DNA from 3 places in the Alteromonas sp. MmMcT2-2 genome. Region 3 is predicted to be linked to each of the others. Evidence: predicted binding sites of a transcription regulator. Region 3 holds the regulator's gene; each other region holds the start of a gene.
What was found. The regulator FliA, encoded in region 3, starts transcription of late flagellar genes. The targets are predictions, from matches to a motif close to CTAAAGNTNNNNNNNNNNNNGCCGATA.

Region 1 (4,947 bases), on a different contig from region 3:
CAATTTGTTGCAGGATGCGTTGTTTTACTTCGGCCGAGAAATAAATCAAAACATTACGGCAAAAAACGATATCAAAACGGCCAAGTGCTGCATAGCTCGAAAGTAAATTTAGACTTCTAAAGCTTACCATCCGGCGAACGTCGGGTTTTACCTGCATAAGCCCGCTATCATTTTGCTGGAAAAAGGCCTGTCTCCTTTGAGGAGACAATCCCCTTGCAAGGGACAGTTCGTCATAAATACCTAACTCGCACTTTTGCAACATTTCTGACGATAAATCAGTAGCAACAATCTCAACACCCGCTCTTAATGCACCTGGCCTTTGGCGCTGATATTCAAGTACAGACATCGCAATAGAATAAGGCTCTTGTCCAGACGAACAAGCGGCACTCCATATGCGAAGCTTCTGATTTTTTGCCGATAGTGTTGGTAGTAACTCTTTTACAAGTAAATCGAAGGGATAGTTGTCTCGAAACCACAACGTTTCGTTTGTGGTCATTGCGTCAATAACGTTCTGTAGTAAAGTTCTGTCGAACCCTTTCACAACCACGTCAATCAGTTCGTCAACAGACTCATACTTATGCTTATAGAGTAATGAAGCTAAACGGCTGCGCACCAGGTATTGTTTATTATCACCTAATACTATGCCGCATTGCTTTTCCAAAAACTCTCTAAACTTGAGGTAACTTGCTGGCGAAACGTCTTTATTAGCCAATCCTATCTTGCTCCGTTATTCGCACTCAGCCATTAGCCACTTTTGTACCGCGGTAGCAAGTTCATCGGGGTGGAATTTCGCGATAAAGTCATCAGCCCCTACTTTTTGCACCATAGCTTGGTTGAAGACACCACTGAGCGACGTATGCAATACAACATGAAGCTTTTGAAGTTCAGGCGTATTTTTAATTTCGGCGGTTAGTGTATAGCCGTCCATTTCAGGCATCTCGATATCTGAGACCAGCACGCCTACACGGTTCGTTACATCGCCGTACTCTTCCGCAATTTCTTTCAATCTATTTAAGGCTTCAAGACCGTTTTTAGCGAGCTCAATCTCAAGACCCAGTGAAGTAAGCGCCTTTTTAACTTGGTTTCGCGCTACCGCAGAGTCATCTGCAATAAAGATAATTTTGTTTTCTTGGCCTTCGGTTGTCAGACCTTCTGCCACCTCTGAACTTACTTCGGCATTCAACGGAGAAATTTCATTTAAAATTTTCTCAACGTCTAGAATTTCAATAAGTTCATTTTCAACTTCAGTCACCGCCGTTAAATAGCTTGCTCTGCCGGTGCCTTGAGGTGGCGGCATGATCGCATCCCAATTGGTGTTGATAATACGCTCTACGGCACCCACCAAAAAGCCCTGAACTGAACGGTTATATTCCGCAATGACAATAAAGGCATTAGAGAGATCTTCAATTTTACGGCCGCGTGTTGCCATACTTAAATCAATGACCGATATGGTTTGACCACGGATGTGCGCCACACCACGAACCAACGGGTTTAATTTCGGCATTGCTGTTAGCGGAGGACACTGAAGCACTTCCCGCACTTTAAAAACGTTAATTCCAAAGCGTTGGCGGCCGTTCAGTCTAAACAGCAGCAACTCTAAGCGATTCTGCCCAACAAGCTGCGTGCGCTGGTTTACTGAATCTAAAATCCCCGACATAGGTCACCTCTAAGTAATACTGGGCATGATCATTGCCTCTTATGATAAAGATAGACAATATCACTAAATTTTTGCAGGTCAAACGACAGAAAAATGACACTAAATAGCATTTTTCAGTCTGTAGTAAGGGTTTATACCTTAACTTAATAAATGATCCTGCGTTGACGCTCGTGCTTGTAAACCTTATGGATTTACTTTGGCTGTTATTTATTTGCACTAAGCAAACCGGCCGTATTAAGCATAGTCAATAACTTGTAAACTGAACACGAAAAGTCATGATGAAAAATATGAACGCCAAAACGCGCCTTACATTCACACGATTACTGTCATTGACCGTTTTCAGTGTGCTTTCTATGAACTGCTTGGCGACACAAACCAATCACAAACAGGTTGAAGAAGGTGCAAAACAATACCTAATAAATCAACTTGCTGATAATACGCAGGATACTAGCATTGATGTATCTATTGTGAAGATAGACGATAGGATAAATATTCCTGACTGCCCAACTGGGTTCGAATACAATGCGTCGCAAGAAGCGCTGAGCCAATCGTATATTTCAGTTAGAGTGAGCTGCAGAAACAATGAATGGTACCTTTTTACCAGCGGGCAAGTAACGCGTACCAAAGAAATTGTTGTCACTCAAGGCGCAATAAGTCCAGGAACCGTACTGACATCATCGAATCTGTCTCTGGCAAAAGTTGATGTAAGACGATTACGCCATACCGCATTTACTGAGCTAGAAGCGCTTATTGGGGCTAGAATAAAACGCCGAGTGACTGACGGACAAGCTATACAGTCAAATATGCTATGCTTTGTGTGCAAAGGCGACAGAATTACCATAACTGCTGAGGTAGCAGGTATGGAAGTGAAAACAGCCGGAATCGCTCAGCAAGACGGTGTCGTTGGTGACAATATTAAGGTAATTAATGCCAGTAGCCAAAAGGCGGTGATAGCAAGAGTCGCAAGCCCTGAAGAAGTCGTGATACACTTATAAACGAGGTAGCGAATACCTACTTTTTTGTTCACAATTTAGCTAAAGAAATTAGCCAAAAGGCCGATACACTTTACAGAGGCGAAAAAGTAGTGAGGACTAATTATGGCAATTAACAATATAAACAATGGGTTACCGAAAACACCCGTTGATAATGGAAAGGTTGCGCAGCAAAACCAAACGCAGCAATCTCCACAGCAGGCATCAACACAGGCTGCGCAAACCGCATCAGTTCCGCGTCAGGATTCTGTATCGTTGACGCAATCTGCTCAGCAGCTCAACCAGGTTCAGAAGAAAGGTTCGGAAGCGCCTGTGAACCAAGATAAAGTCGATCGCCTTAAGCGAGCGATTCAAAGTGGCGAGTATAAAGTTAATCCTGAAGTGCTTGCCAACAAGATTGCAAAACTAGAAGGTGAGATTTTTGGCGCTAAATAGTGAGCGACAAAACTCGTAACTAACCAGAAGAGAGCTAACGTGACTGAACAAGCAAGCCAATTGACACAAGCACTAATAAAGCAAGTGGAGCAACTGTCTTCACTTGCCGTATTGCTTGAAAAAGAATTGCAACTTATCAGTTCGCGAGACGCCGAATCTTTAATGAATTTGTTAGACGAAAAGACAGCACTGTTAACGTCTATTCAGGCTCTCGATGGAAGCATTGAGCGCACAATTAGCGATCAAGGCTCAATGTCAGAAGAAGATGATGCATTAATGGCTAATGCAAAGAAACTTCTGGACGATTGCAAATACCGCACGCAGGTCAATCAAAAAGCCGTAGAGCAAGGACAGCTACGCCTCACACACTTACGTAACTTGATGATGGAAGTTCGTGCCAAAGAATCGCTCACCTATGACAAAAAAGGAAAGCCGAAAGGCGGGACTTTAGGGTCGGGAGTGAGCGCCTAATTTTTTTGCGATTTCAGTAAACCTCACTCAGCGAGCTTTAACCATTAAGCCTTAACCGGTAAAAGTAAATTATACCTCTGTGTATTTGCGCATGTTTTAAGACTTCACGATACAGCCACTTGCGCAAACACCCCTTTCGCTATCGTTTAATAATACTTAACATCCTTTACTCGGCGCGGTTTTGCGGTCGACAGATATATATCGTAAACCTGCTGCATATCTAAAGCGAGTTCGGTGACGTATGTATCTTCACCTACCGGATAGGCTTTTACGACTTCAGCGCCTCTAATGACCCCCTCTACAGATGCTCGCAATGTTTCGCTATCTATAACCAAGTGAGACAGAGACTGATTGCCTTCAATTTTTTGACCATAGACTTGTTCAGTGAGCTCTCGGTATGCATCTAATTTTGACGCTTTCATCGCCATTATAAGCTTCATGCTGTCGCTTTCGCCATGCTGAGAAGAAATCGGCGCATAGCCTACCGCCTTGAGCACGGGATAGCTTTCTGGTTCTATTGTTTCCCACTCAACGTGTTTATCAATAATGCCGCATCCACCAGTGCTTATTGCTAAACCAAGAAAGCAAGACAGCAGCAGCGATTTTGATTTATGTATTTTTTTCAAGCACATAGTTTCATTTCCAAATTACATTATTAATAAAATTAAATGTGTAGTTACGCTGCTCTCGTCGGTGGCCGCCTTGTAACTACGAGATACTGCCATACTCGCGGTAGCAGATTTTGACATATCTAAACTGACGCTTTTTACTCTAAACTGACGCTTTTTACAAACCTTTAGCAAGATACGCGTTGCAAGATATGTGCAAGATATGCGCCCGATTGATTTAATGGCGACGAAACCACATCAACTGGCACTCTTTTCGCATGCTTAGCCTTATAAACCGGGCGCTTTGCATAGCGCAGTTAGACAAAAACCTCCAGAGGTGTGCGGTGCGACATATTAGCAAAACAACGCTGGTAACTATTTTAAATGCTGTCGTGGCGGTAACTTGCCTGTTTGCATTTTTCGTTGGGCAAGCAAATGCCGTGTGGTACGAGGCTATAGGACAGGCTGTGGTGCGAAATGGTGATAAGGAAACTGCCAGACATGCGGCTACCCAAGAGGCACTTAAGCAAGCCATGCTTTTTGCAGGCGCATCAGTTCATAGTGTCGCCAAGCTTACAAATGGTCTTCTTAAAAATGAAGAGATGACCATTCGCTCTACCGGCGAAGTTGAACAACTGGAACTAGTTGATGAAGTTTATAGCGACGATGTGATTACGGTAAGTATTCGCGCTGATATTTTTCCAAGAGAAAAAGTGTGTGCCGCACAAAATGACCAAAAACATTTCGCTACCACACATTTCAGGGTACGTAACAGAGCACAACT
Region 2 (4,947 bases), on a different contig from region 3:
ATTAAATTTGAAGCATGAATCATACCAAAAAGATTGCGCAAAATAATAATAATAGCGTTAATATTTTAAATAGTTAGGAGAAGAAAATGAGTCTGTTCGTAAATACTAATGTTTCGTCACTAAACGCACAGCGTCAATTGTTTACATCAGGGAATAACTTAAGTACGGCGTTTGAAAGACTGTCATCAGGTTTTCGTATTAATAGTGCAGCAGACGATGCCGCTGGTTTACAAATTTCTGATAGACTTACTTCGCAAATACAGGGGCTGGATCAGGCACAGCGTAATGCTAATGATGGCATATCCCTCGCACAAACGGCTGAGGGCGCATTACAAGAAACTACTAACGCACTTCAACGCATTCGTACTTTGGCTATTCAAGCGCAAAATGGCATTAATAATACTGCTGATAGAGTTGCTTTGAATCAGGAAGTAACTGCACTCAAAGATGAGATTACGCGGATTAGCACAGATACCGAGTTTGGTGGTTTAACGATACTAAGTGGAAGTTTCAATGCTACTTTCTTAGTCGGTGCCAATGAAAATCAGACAATTGACGTTGGTATTGGGGGAGGAACTGGTTTTAGTGCAGCTAATCTATCGTTGACAGACGATGTAACAACATCCGCTGGTGCTAGTGCCCTTATGACGAACGTAGATAATGCTATATCTAGAATAGGTTCAACGAGAGCTGAATTAGGCGCGGTACAAAATAGGTTTCAATCTACAATAAGAAATTTGGCTAATATTTCGGAAAACGTTTCATCGGCAAGAGCGCGTATTAGAGACACTGACTTTGCCGCAGAAACGGCAGAATTGACCCGTAATCAGATATTACAACAAGCTACGACGACAATATTGTCTCAGGCTAATCAGCGTCCCCAAGCTGCATTATCTTTATTAGGCGGTTAATAAGGTAGGCATCTAAAATAATGAAAAGAAGTTGAGAGGTCGTTCCTAATTGAAAATGACGGCCATAAAGGCCGTCATCATACAAAATAGCCTACTAACATAAATCAGAAGTTTTGGTTGAGAGGCCAGCTCATCATAATAAATATTTGTTTGTAGACTTAAACAGAGTTTGCTCAATCTCCTAACTAGAGCAATTTGGCCGGGACATCATGTCTCGGTTTTTTTAATTGTTACCGAAATACCCTGCCAAACGAAAATTTAGTTGAGCATCAACCGCTTCAAATAGAATCTAGCAAAATACGCACCACTTCGACTTAAAATCGGTGGCGTAATATCATCTGCCCGTTCAAAAAAGCAAGTACCGATAATAGTGTAGGTATCTATTGTTGCTCTCTATAAAAAACACTCTATAAAAAACATACGTTAGCGTAAAGCCACACCTATCGAATCTTGAATGTGTTACTCGACTCATAATGAACATTTATTACTCGTAATAACCCCCTTAAAAATCAGTGAGGTAAGAGTTGATTAGAAAAATAACAAAAAAATGCTAAAGAAGTTGAGAGCGGTGTCGATAACATTGTTGAGGGGTAATTCGCTTTACTTTTAAACGGGAGTTGGGACGGAGTAGTGACCGAGTCAACTCAAACTGAAAGGATTTGACAACGCGAAGTCGTATGTCAGGTCGCCAGGAGGTAATTTATGTCTTTATTTGTAAATACTAATGCGTCGTCATTGAATGCACAGCGTCAGTTATTTGACGTGAGCAACTCGTTAAGTACATCGTTCGAGCGTCTTTCGTCAGGTTTCCGTATCAACAGTGCCGCAGATGATGCTGCGGGCTTGCAGATTTCGGATAGGCTTACATCGCAAATTCAAGGTTTAGATCAAGCTCGTCGTAATGCGAATGACGGAGTTTCTGTTGTGCAAACTGCGGAAGGTGCGTTACAAGAAACCACGAATGCACTTCAGCGCATTCGTACTTTGGCTGTTCAGGCACAAAATGGAATAAATAGCACCGCTGATAGAGCAGCTTTGAACGAAGAGGTGACTGCACTTAAAGACGAAATTACGCGCATTAGCACTGATACTGATTTTGGTGGCCGCACCTTATTGAGTGGGAGCTTCAGCTCTAGCTTCTTAGTTGGTGCCAATGAAAATCAGACAATTGATGTGGCAATCGGAGGAGGTACTGGTTTTAGTGCCGCTAACCTATCGTTGGCAGCCGATGTAACAATTCGAAATTTAGGAAATATTTCCGAAAACATCTCATCTGCAAGAGCGCAAATTAGAGACACCGATTTTGCATCAGAGACCGCCAACCTGACAAGAAATCAAATCATTCAGCAGGCGTCTCTTTCTGTATTAAGCCAGGCAAATCAGCGCCCGCAAGCCGCGTTATCTTTACTTGGTTAAGTTTACTTTCAGATAGTATACTTAAATATAAATGCAACGGGTGTTTACTACTATGTGGGCGCCCGTTTTGTTGTTTGAGTGAGGAGGTTGGTCGATGGATATTAAAAATATTCAAGATGGTCAGGCTATTGCTGCAGCTTTGTCGACTAGAGTTGAAGCTTCAGCTCAATCGCCACAAGTTCAGCAAAATGAAACAAGCGACAGTAATGAGCGCAGTTTACAATCGGTTTCTGAAAGTACTGATAATCAAGGAAACGTAATACAAAATTTGTCTCAAGTTCTTCAAGCTACGTCCGATATAGAGAACAGAGCAGGAAACGAAATGCAGTTGGATGATGCAATATCTCGCGTAGAATCATTTCTACAGGGTCAAAATCGCAACTTAACGTTTTCTATAGACGAAAATACTGAACGTTCGGTGGTTACTGTATTAGACTCTGATTCTGGTGATGTAATAAGGCAAATTCCTTCAGAGGAACTGCTTGTGCTTGCAGAACGTATCCAAGAATTACAGCAAGATGTCGGAAGCCGTGTCGGAGTGTTGATAAATAATCAGGTTTAATAAGAGGTGAAAGATGTCGATAAGTTCTTTAGGTGTAGGCTCGGGCCTAGCGCTCGATGATTTAGTACGACAACTCATTTCAGCTGAGAGGCAGCCTCGAGAAAATCGTCTTAATGCGAGAGAGCAAGCTGTAGACGCGGAAATTTCGGCATTGGGGCAGATTAAGTCTAAAGTGTCTGACTTTCAAAAGGCTGTTGATGAGCTTCGCAGTGGCAGCAGTTTAAATAGTCGTGAGCCAACCATAACTAATCCCTCTGACGATGATGATGTTTTGTCCGCTGATGCGTCAAACTCTGCATTACGCGGGTCGTATGAAATCGTCGTTCAGCAACTAGCCTCGGGCAGTAGAATTACAACTGATGCTGGCGCTTTTACATCAAGTTCAGATGCGCTGCTATCTTCAGGAACCGGGTCTCTTACGTTTAGTATAGGTGCTGACGATAGCTTCACAATTAACGTTGATGACACAACCACTCTTACAGAGCTTCGAGAACTGATTAACAATTCAGAGGATAATTTTGGCGTAACGGCAAACATCATTGAGACAGGTACTGGTGATGGGCCGCGTTTAGTCATATTGTCCGATAAAGTGGGTGATGGTAATAATTTGGTCATAACCAATGACAGCGGAAATGCCGAGTTAGATCGCTTATCTACCACTGGCGGAACAAACAATATCGACGTCAATAATATCCAATCTGCACAAAATGCAATTGCATTTGTTGATGGTATTGAAGTGCAAAGTGCCAGCAATGAATTTGAGAATACAATTCAAAATGTCTCTTTTAAAGTTAACGAAATCTCTCCATCGAATAGTAACGGAGATCAGCTGGCGACCAACTTGACGATTGGCTTTAATAAAGAGGGCGTTGAAGAGGATATCAAGAGTTTTATTAGCAGTTACAACTCGCTTGTTGATGAAATAGAGCGCCTGACACGTTATGGCGCTACATCTGAAGATAGTGATGGTCCACTTGCTGGTGATTCTTTATTACGCGGGTTACAGTTGAATATTAGTACGATTGTTGGTGAAGAGGTCTCGGGCTCTGAGCTAAGTAGCCTCTTTCAGTTAGGGATAGAGCTTAACGAAGAAGGTAGACTTGAAATAGGAACTGAGGACTTTGGTCTTGGTTCTGGTCAAAAACGCTTAGATGAAGCCCTAGAAGACAACTTCGATGATATATCAACACTATTCAACAATGAAAACAATGGTATTGCTGTAAGGCTATACGACTTGGTAGAGCAATACTCTTCGTCTAGCGGTCTTATAAGTCTCAGAGAGCGTAGTGCGCAAGATGAAAAAGACAATGTTGAAACAGCGCGAGAAGCATTAGAACTCAGAATGACAAACTTTGAACAAACCGTGCGTTCAAGGTATGTGAACCTGGATAGAACTATTTCCCAGTTGAACCAAACAGGTTCGGCGTTATTTGCAGCACTTATTTAAAGACTGGAGTTATTATGTCGTTACGTGGAATAAATGCTTATCAAAAGAATAATGTTAAGCAAGCTGTCTCAACAGCTGACCCGCATAAGTTAACACTATTACTGTTGCAAGGTGCCATGGATCGTATTGCCTATGCTAAAGGGGCTATGGAACGAAAAGACTTTGTTAATAAATCAAAGTTTGTGACCAAAGCCACATCAATTGTTATCTACCTAAGAGACACCTTAGACATGAATGTTGGTGGGGAAATAGCGGAAAACCTTTTTGCGTTGTACAACTATATTGTCGAAATTGTTAATGAAGGTCATTTTAATGACGATAAAGCGAAGCTTGATGAAGCATATAGTCTATTAGAACCAATAAGGGACGCATGGATTTCTATACCTGAGAGTGCCAAACTAGAGGCATATCAACAAAAGGAATTGGCTGCATCAAATGAACGATGAGCATTCGATCTGCCTCAATCACTCACTAACACCTGTTTTTCTTCGTGTAATAAACAATAGAATCGAATCGACATTAGTGTCTGATGATGACCAGTCTGCTTTGTTACTGAAACTAGTTGTGTTAAGACACAAGCTAGTGATTAGAGAATTGAATAAAATAACTGC
Region 3 (4,947 bases):
CGGTGCAGAGTCGGTTGCGATGATCACCATCGATACGTATAGAATTGCCGCCTATGAGCAGCTAGCAACATACGGAAAGATTATTGGCTGCACGGTGAGAAAAGCGCAGACTAGTGAAGAACTTGCGGATTTATTATTCCAACTTCGTCATAAGCGACTAGTATTGATTGATACGGCTGGATTTAGTCAAAGAGACAGTCGATTAATTAAACAAATTAAGCAGTTTGATAACGGACAAATGCCAAATGTTAAGAAATATTTGGTAGCGCAAGCAAATACGCAATATCCTGCTTTGCAGAGAATCATTCAAGCGTATGATGATATTGAACTAAGTGGCTGTATTTTCACGAAGTTAGATGAGTGCTACTCTTTAGGAGAGGTGCTTAGTGCAGCGGTTGAATACCAATTACCGGTTAGTTATGTCACCGATGGTCAAAAAGTACCTGAAGACATTAAGATTGCAGAAGCGAAATCTTTGGTTTCCGCTGCTGCAAAGCTTTATAAAAAGTACGGTTTGAATCATACTAGTGGTAACAACGCAATTAAAACAGCATAGGCAGTATGATTGACGACCAAGCGAGTAGCTTAAGAAAAATGAAGCAATCACGGTTAATCAAAGTAATCGCCGTCACCGGTGGCAAAGGTGGCGTAGGTAAAACAAACATTACATTGAACACCGCTATCGCCATGGCGAAGCAAGGTAAACGTGTAATGGTTCTCGATGCGGACCTCGGTCTTGCTAACGTAGACGTTATGTTAGGTTTGCGTGTTGAGAAAAACTTATCCCACGTGCTTTCCGGCGAATGTACACTTGATGAAGTATTAGTGACCGGTCCGCACGGAATAAAGATTGCCCCTGCCACATCAGGTACGCAGTCGATGGCAGAATTGTCGCCAACGCAACACGCGGGCCTAATTCGTGCATTTAGTGAGCTACGCTCGCAAATTGACGTACTTATCGTTGATACAGCGGCAGGTATTTCAGACATGGTGTTGAGCTTTTCAAAAGCCTCACAAGACATCATGGTCGTTGTGTGTGACGAGCCTACTTCATTGACAGATGCGTATGCATTGATAAAAATTCTGAATAGAGAGCACGGTGTTTTCCGCTTCAAAGTTGTGGCTAATATGGTGCGCGACGTGCGAGAAGGCCAAGAGCTATTTAGTAAATTAAGCAAAGTGACAGGGCGTTTTTTAGATGTTGCACTAGAATTAGTGGCGACTGTACCGTTTGACGAGAACATTCGTAAAGCAGTGCGTAAACAAACAGCCATTGTCGATGCTTACCCAGGTTCACCGGCAGCCGTTGCAATAACACAGTTGGCAAGTAAAGCCTTAACATGGCCTATTCCAGCGCAGCCAGGTGGCCATTTAGAGTTTTTCATTGAACAATTAGTCGCAGAAAAAGCCGTAGGAAGTCAGCGTTGAACAGCAAGGCAGCCGCGTATCAACAACAAACCGATAAAGCGCAGTTAGTCGAAAGACATGCGCCATTGGTTAAGCGTATAGCGCATCACTTGATAGCGCGATTGCCTGCTAGTGTTCTTGTAAACGATTTAATTCAATCAGGCATGATTGGATTATTAGAAGCCGCGCGAAACTTTGATGGTTCAAAAGGAGCCAGCTTTGAAACGTTTGCCGGTATTCGCATTCGCGGTGCTATGCTAGATGAAATTCGCAAAGGGGATTGGACACCGCGTTCAGTCCACCGAAATGGCCGAGCGATCACTGAAGCAATTTCGCAAGTAGAAAGCGAAACAGGCCGAGATGCTAGAGATTCTGATATTGCTGATAAGCTTAATGTAAGCTTGCAGGACTATCACCAAATGCTTAATGAAGTAAATGCCGGAAAGCTGGTAGGTATTGAAGATTTAGGTGTGTCAGAAGATGTTATTTCGACAGAGCAAAATCGAGGTAGCGACGCACCACTGGAAGATTTGATGCAAGGCGCTTTCCAAAAAGCGCTTGCCCATGCAATTACGACATTACCTGAAAGAGAAGCGATTGTACTTTCGCTGTATTATGATGAAGAGCTGAACCTAAGAGAAATTGGTGAGGTTCTTGATGTAAGTGAATCGAGAGTCAGTCAAATTCACAGTCAGGCCATGTTAAAACTCAAATCACGAATGAAGTCGTGGCAAGCTGACGAAGAATAGAAATTAATAACAATTAACCCCTCACTGGAGGCTATTTTGGACAAAAGCATGAAAATTCTCGTGGTCGATGATTTTTCTACCATGAGACGTATCATCAAAAACCTACTTAAAGATTTGGGTTTTTCCAACATCCAGGAAGCGGATGACGGAAGTACTGCATTGCCTATGTTGCAGCAAGGTGATTTCGATTTCGTAGTTACCGATTGGAACATGCCTGGAATGCAGGGTATTGACTTGCTTCGCGCGATTAGAGCCGATGACAAGCTCAAGCACCTACCAGTACTTATGGTTACTGCTGAAGCGAAGAAAGAGCAAATTGTTGCCGCCGCGCAAGCAGGTGTTAATGGCTACGTTGTTAAGCCGTTCACTGCAGCAACACTTAAAGAAAAATTAGATAAAATATTCGAACGTTTAGGTTGATCCAGACGCTCACCAGAGAAATGAGGTTTACTGGATGTCAACGAATGTAAACGTTCCAATTTCGTTGGAAGAAGCAAAACAGCTTGTCACCTACCTTGAAGAGGGTGACAACGCTTCAGCCAATGCCCTACTAGAAGCGGCCTCAATGAAAGAAAACGTTGAGTTATTTGCTGAAGTAGGGAAACTGACGCGTCAGCTCCATGACGCGCTGAATAATTTCCAAATAGACGACCGCATTAAAAATCTCGCGACCGATGATATTCCCGATGCACAATCCCGCCTAACCTACGTAATTGAAGAAACTGAAAAAGCTGCTAATACTACTATGGATGCCGTTGAAGCGAGCATGCCTATAGCTGAAATGCTGTCGGCGCGCATCGAAAAGGTTATGCCTGAGTGGAAGAAGCTGATGAATCGCCAAATAGAGTTGGGTGAATTCAAGGCTTTATGCGCAGACTTAGACGAATTGTTGGAAGAAGGTTCGGCACAGTCAGCTAAACTTACACAGTTACTTACAGAAGTATTGATGGCTCAAGGTTATCAAGACTTAACTGGTCAGGTTATTCGCCGCGTTATCGACTTGGTTAAAGAAGTGGAAGACAGCTTAGTTAACATGCTTACCATGTTTGGTGAACGCGACGGTGCAGAACAAACTAAACCATCTAGCGTTAAGGCCGATAAGGTTGATGGTGTAGAGGCAGAAGGCCCTATCATTGATGCCGATAAGCGCGACGACGTCGTGTCAGGCCAAGATGATGTAGATGATCTTCTGTCTAGCTTAGGTTTTTAGGGGAGCGGGCGCATGTCGTTTGATGTTGACGAGGATATATTACAGGACTTTCTAGTTGAGGCTGGAGAGATACTTGAACAATTACAAGAACAGCTCGTTGATCTTGAGAACAATCCTGAAGATGCGGATTTGCTAAATGCAATTTTCCGTGGTTATCACACAGTTAAAGGGGGAGCAGGGTTCCTGTCTCTTACCGAGTTAGTAGAAATTTGTCACGGTGCGGAAAACGTCTTTGACGTAATGCGTAACGGTCAACGAACACTAACCCCTGAACTGATGGATATTATTCTGCAAGCCACAGATGTGGTGGTTGAAATGTTTGAACGAGTGAAAGCTCGGGATCCATTAGAGCCAGCAGATGCACACCTAGTAGACTTATTACACAAACTAAGTCGCCCGGAATCTCCAGATGAGAATATTTTTGGTGAACAAAGCGCGCCGGCGTCAGAACCTGAGCCCGCGATTGAAGAGCCAGAATTAGTTGTTGAAGAGCCTACTGCACAGGCCCCAAGTTCTGGTGATAGCGGCGGTATTGACGAAATCACTGAAGATGAGTTTGAAGCGCTGCTTGATGAGCTTCATGGCTCTGGGGCACCAGGACAGTCCTCAGCGGCTAAAAGCGAACCTGCAAAGGCTGCTGCACCTGCTGCCGCTAGTGATAACGACGATATCACCGACGAAGAATTTGAAGCGCTGCTCGATGATTTACATGGCAAAGGCAAGTTTGGTGGTGAAGAAGCTGCGCCAAAGGCAAATACACCAGCTCCAGCACCAGTTACGCCGAGTGCAGCTGGTGATGAAGAAATCACCGATGACGAATTTGAAGCACTGCTTGACCAACTACATGGCTCAGGGCAAGGGCCTACCAAGCAGGGAGCCGTTTCAAAGGCGCCAGAGCCTCCTGTAGATAAGGCAGCAACAGAAGCGGTTCAAAAAGCGAAACAAGCAGCGCCAGCTGCGCCAAAATCGACGCCTGCTCCTAGCGCCGCAGCGCCAGCTAAAGCAAGCGCACCTGCTGCACCAAAAGCAGCGCCTAAAAAAGATGAGAAGAAGGCGGCACCAGCTGCGCCTCCTGCTGAGACTACAGTACGTGTAGATACCAAGCGCCTTGACCAAATTATGAACATGGTGGGTGAACTCGTACTAGTGAGAAACAGGCTAATAAGCTTGGGTATCAACAGTAACGACGAAAGCATGTCCAAAGCCATTGCCAACTTAGATGTGGTAACGGGCGACTTGCAAGGTGCGGTAATGAAAACCCGCATGCAACCTATCAAGAAGGTGTTTGGTCGTTTCCCTCGCGTTGTTCGAGACCTCGCTAGAAGCTTGAAGAAAGAAATAACCCTTGAGCTTGTGGGTGAGGAAACTGATTTAGATAAAAACCTGGTTGAAGCACTGGCCGATCCACTTGTGCATTTGGTGAGAAACTCCGTCGACCATGGTATTGAAATGCCTGATGATCGTGCTGCAGCGGGTAAACCGCGTATGGGTACAGTTCAGCTATCGGCATCTCAAGAAGGCGATCATATTCTTCTAACCATCGAAGATGATGGTAAAGGAATGGATCCTGAAAAGCTTAAA

Region 1: flgM (flagellar biosynthesis anti-sigma factor FlgM) is a predicted target of FliA. The motif match lies at 2,692-2,718, and genes of this name have one in related genera.
Region 2: MHM99_RS20400 (flagellin) is a predicted target of FliA. The motif match lies at 1,462-1,488, and genes of this name have one in related genera.

What each region holds. Positions count from the first base shown of each region.
Region 1 is NZ_JAKRFA010000024.1:41,821-46,767, reverse strand. It holds gene MHM99_RS14135 (protein-glutamate O-methyltransferase CheR) at 1-712, opposite strand, end outside; gene MHM99_RS14130 (chemotaxis protein CheV) at 728-1,657, opposite strand; gene flgA (flagellar basal body P-ring formation chaperone FlgA) at 1,936-2,652, shown strand; gene flgM (flagellar biosynthesis anti-sigma factor FlgM) at 2,755-3,084, shown strand; gene flgN (flagellar export chaperone FlgN) at 3,124-3,555, shown strand; gene MHM99_RS14110 (LPP20 family lipoprotein) at 3,702-4,187, opposite strand; gene MHM99_RS14105 (flagellar assembly protein T N-terminal domain-containing protein) at 4,508-4,947, shown strand, end outside.
Region 2 is NZ_JAKRFA010000081.1:2,126-7,072, forward strand. It holds gene MHM99_RS20395 (flagellin) at 87-911, shown strand; gene MHM99_RS20400 (flagellin) at 1,614-2,327, shown strand; gene MHM99_RS20405 (flagellar protein FlaG) at 2,422-2,889, shown strand; gene fliD (flagellar filament capping protein FliD) at 2,903-4,336, shown strand; gene fliS (flagellar export chaperone FliS) at 4,351-4,782, shown strand; gene MHM99_RS20420 (hypothetical protein) at 4,859-4,947, shown strand, end outside.
Region 3 is NZ_JAKRFA010000007.1:100,288-105,234, reverse strand. It holds gene flhF (flagellar biosynthesis protein FlhF) at 1-556, shown strand, start outside; gene MHM99_RS06435 (MinD/ParA family protein) at 562-1,428, shown strand; gene MHM99_RS06430 (RNA polymerase sigma factor FliA) at 1,425-2,156, shown strand; gene cheY (chemotaxis response regulator CheY) at 2,193-2,576, shown strand; gene MHM99_RS06420 (protein phosphatase CheZ) at 2,611-3,366, shown strand; gene MHM99_RS06415 (chemotaxis protein CheA) at 3,379-4,947, shown strand, end outside.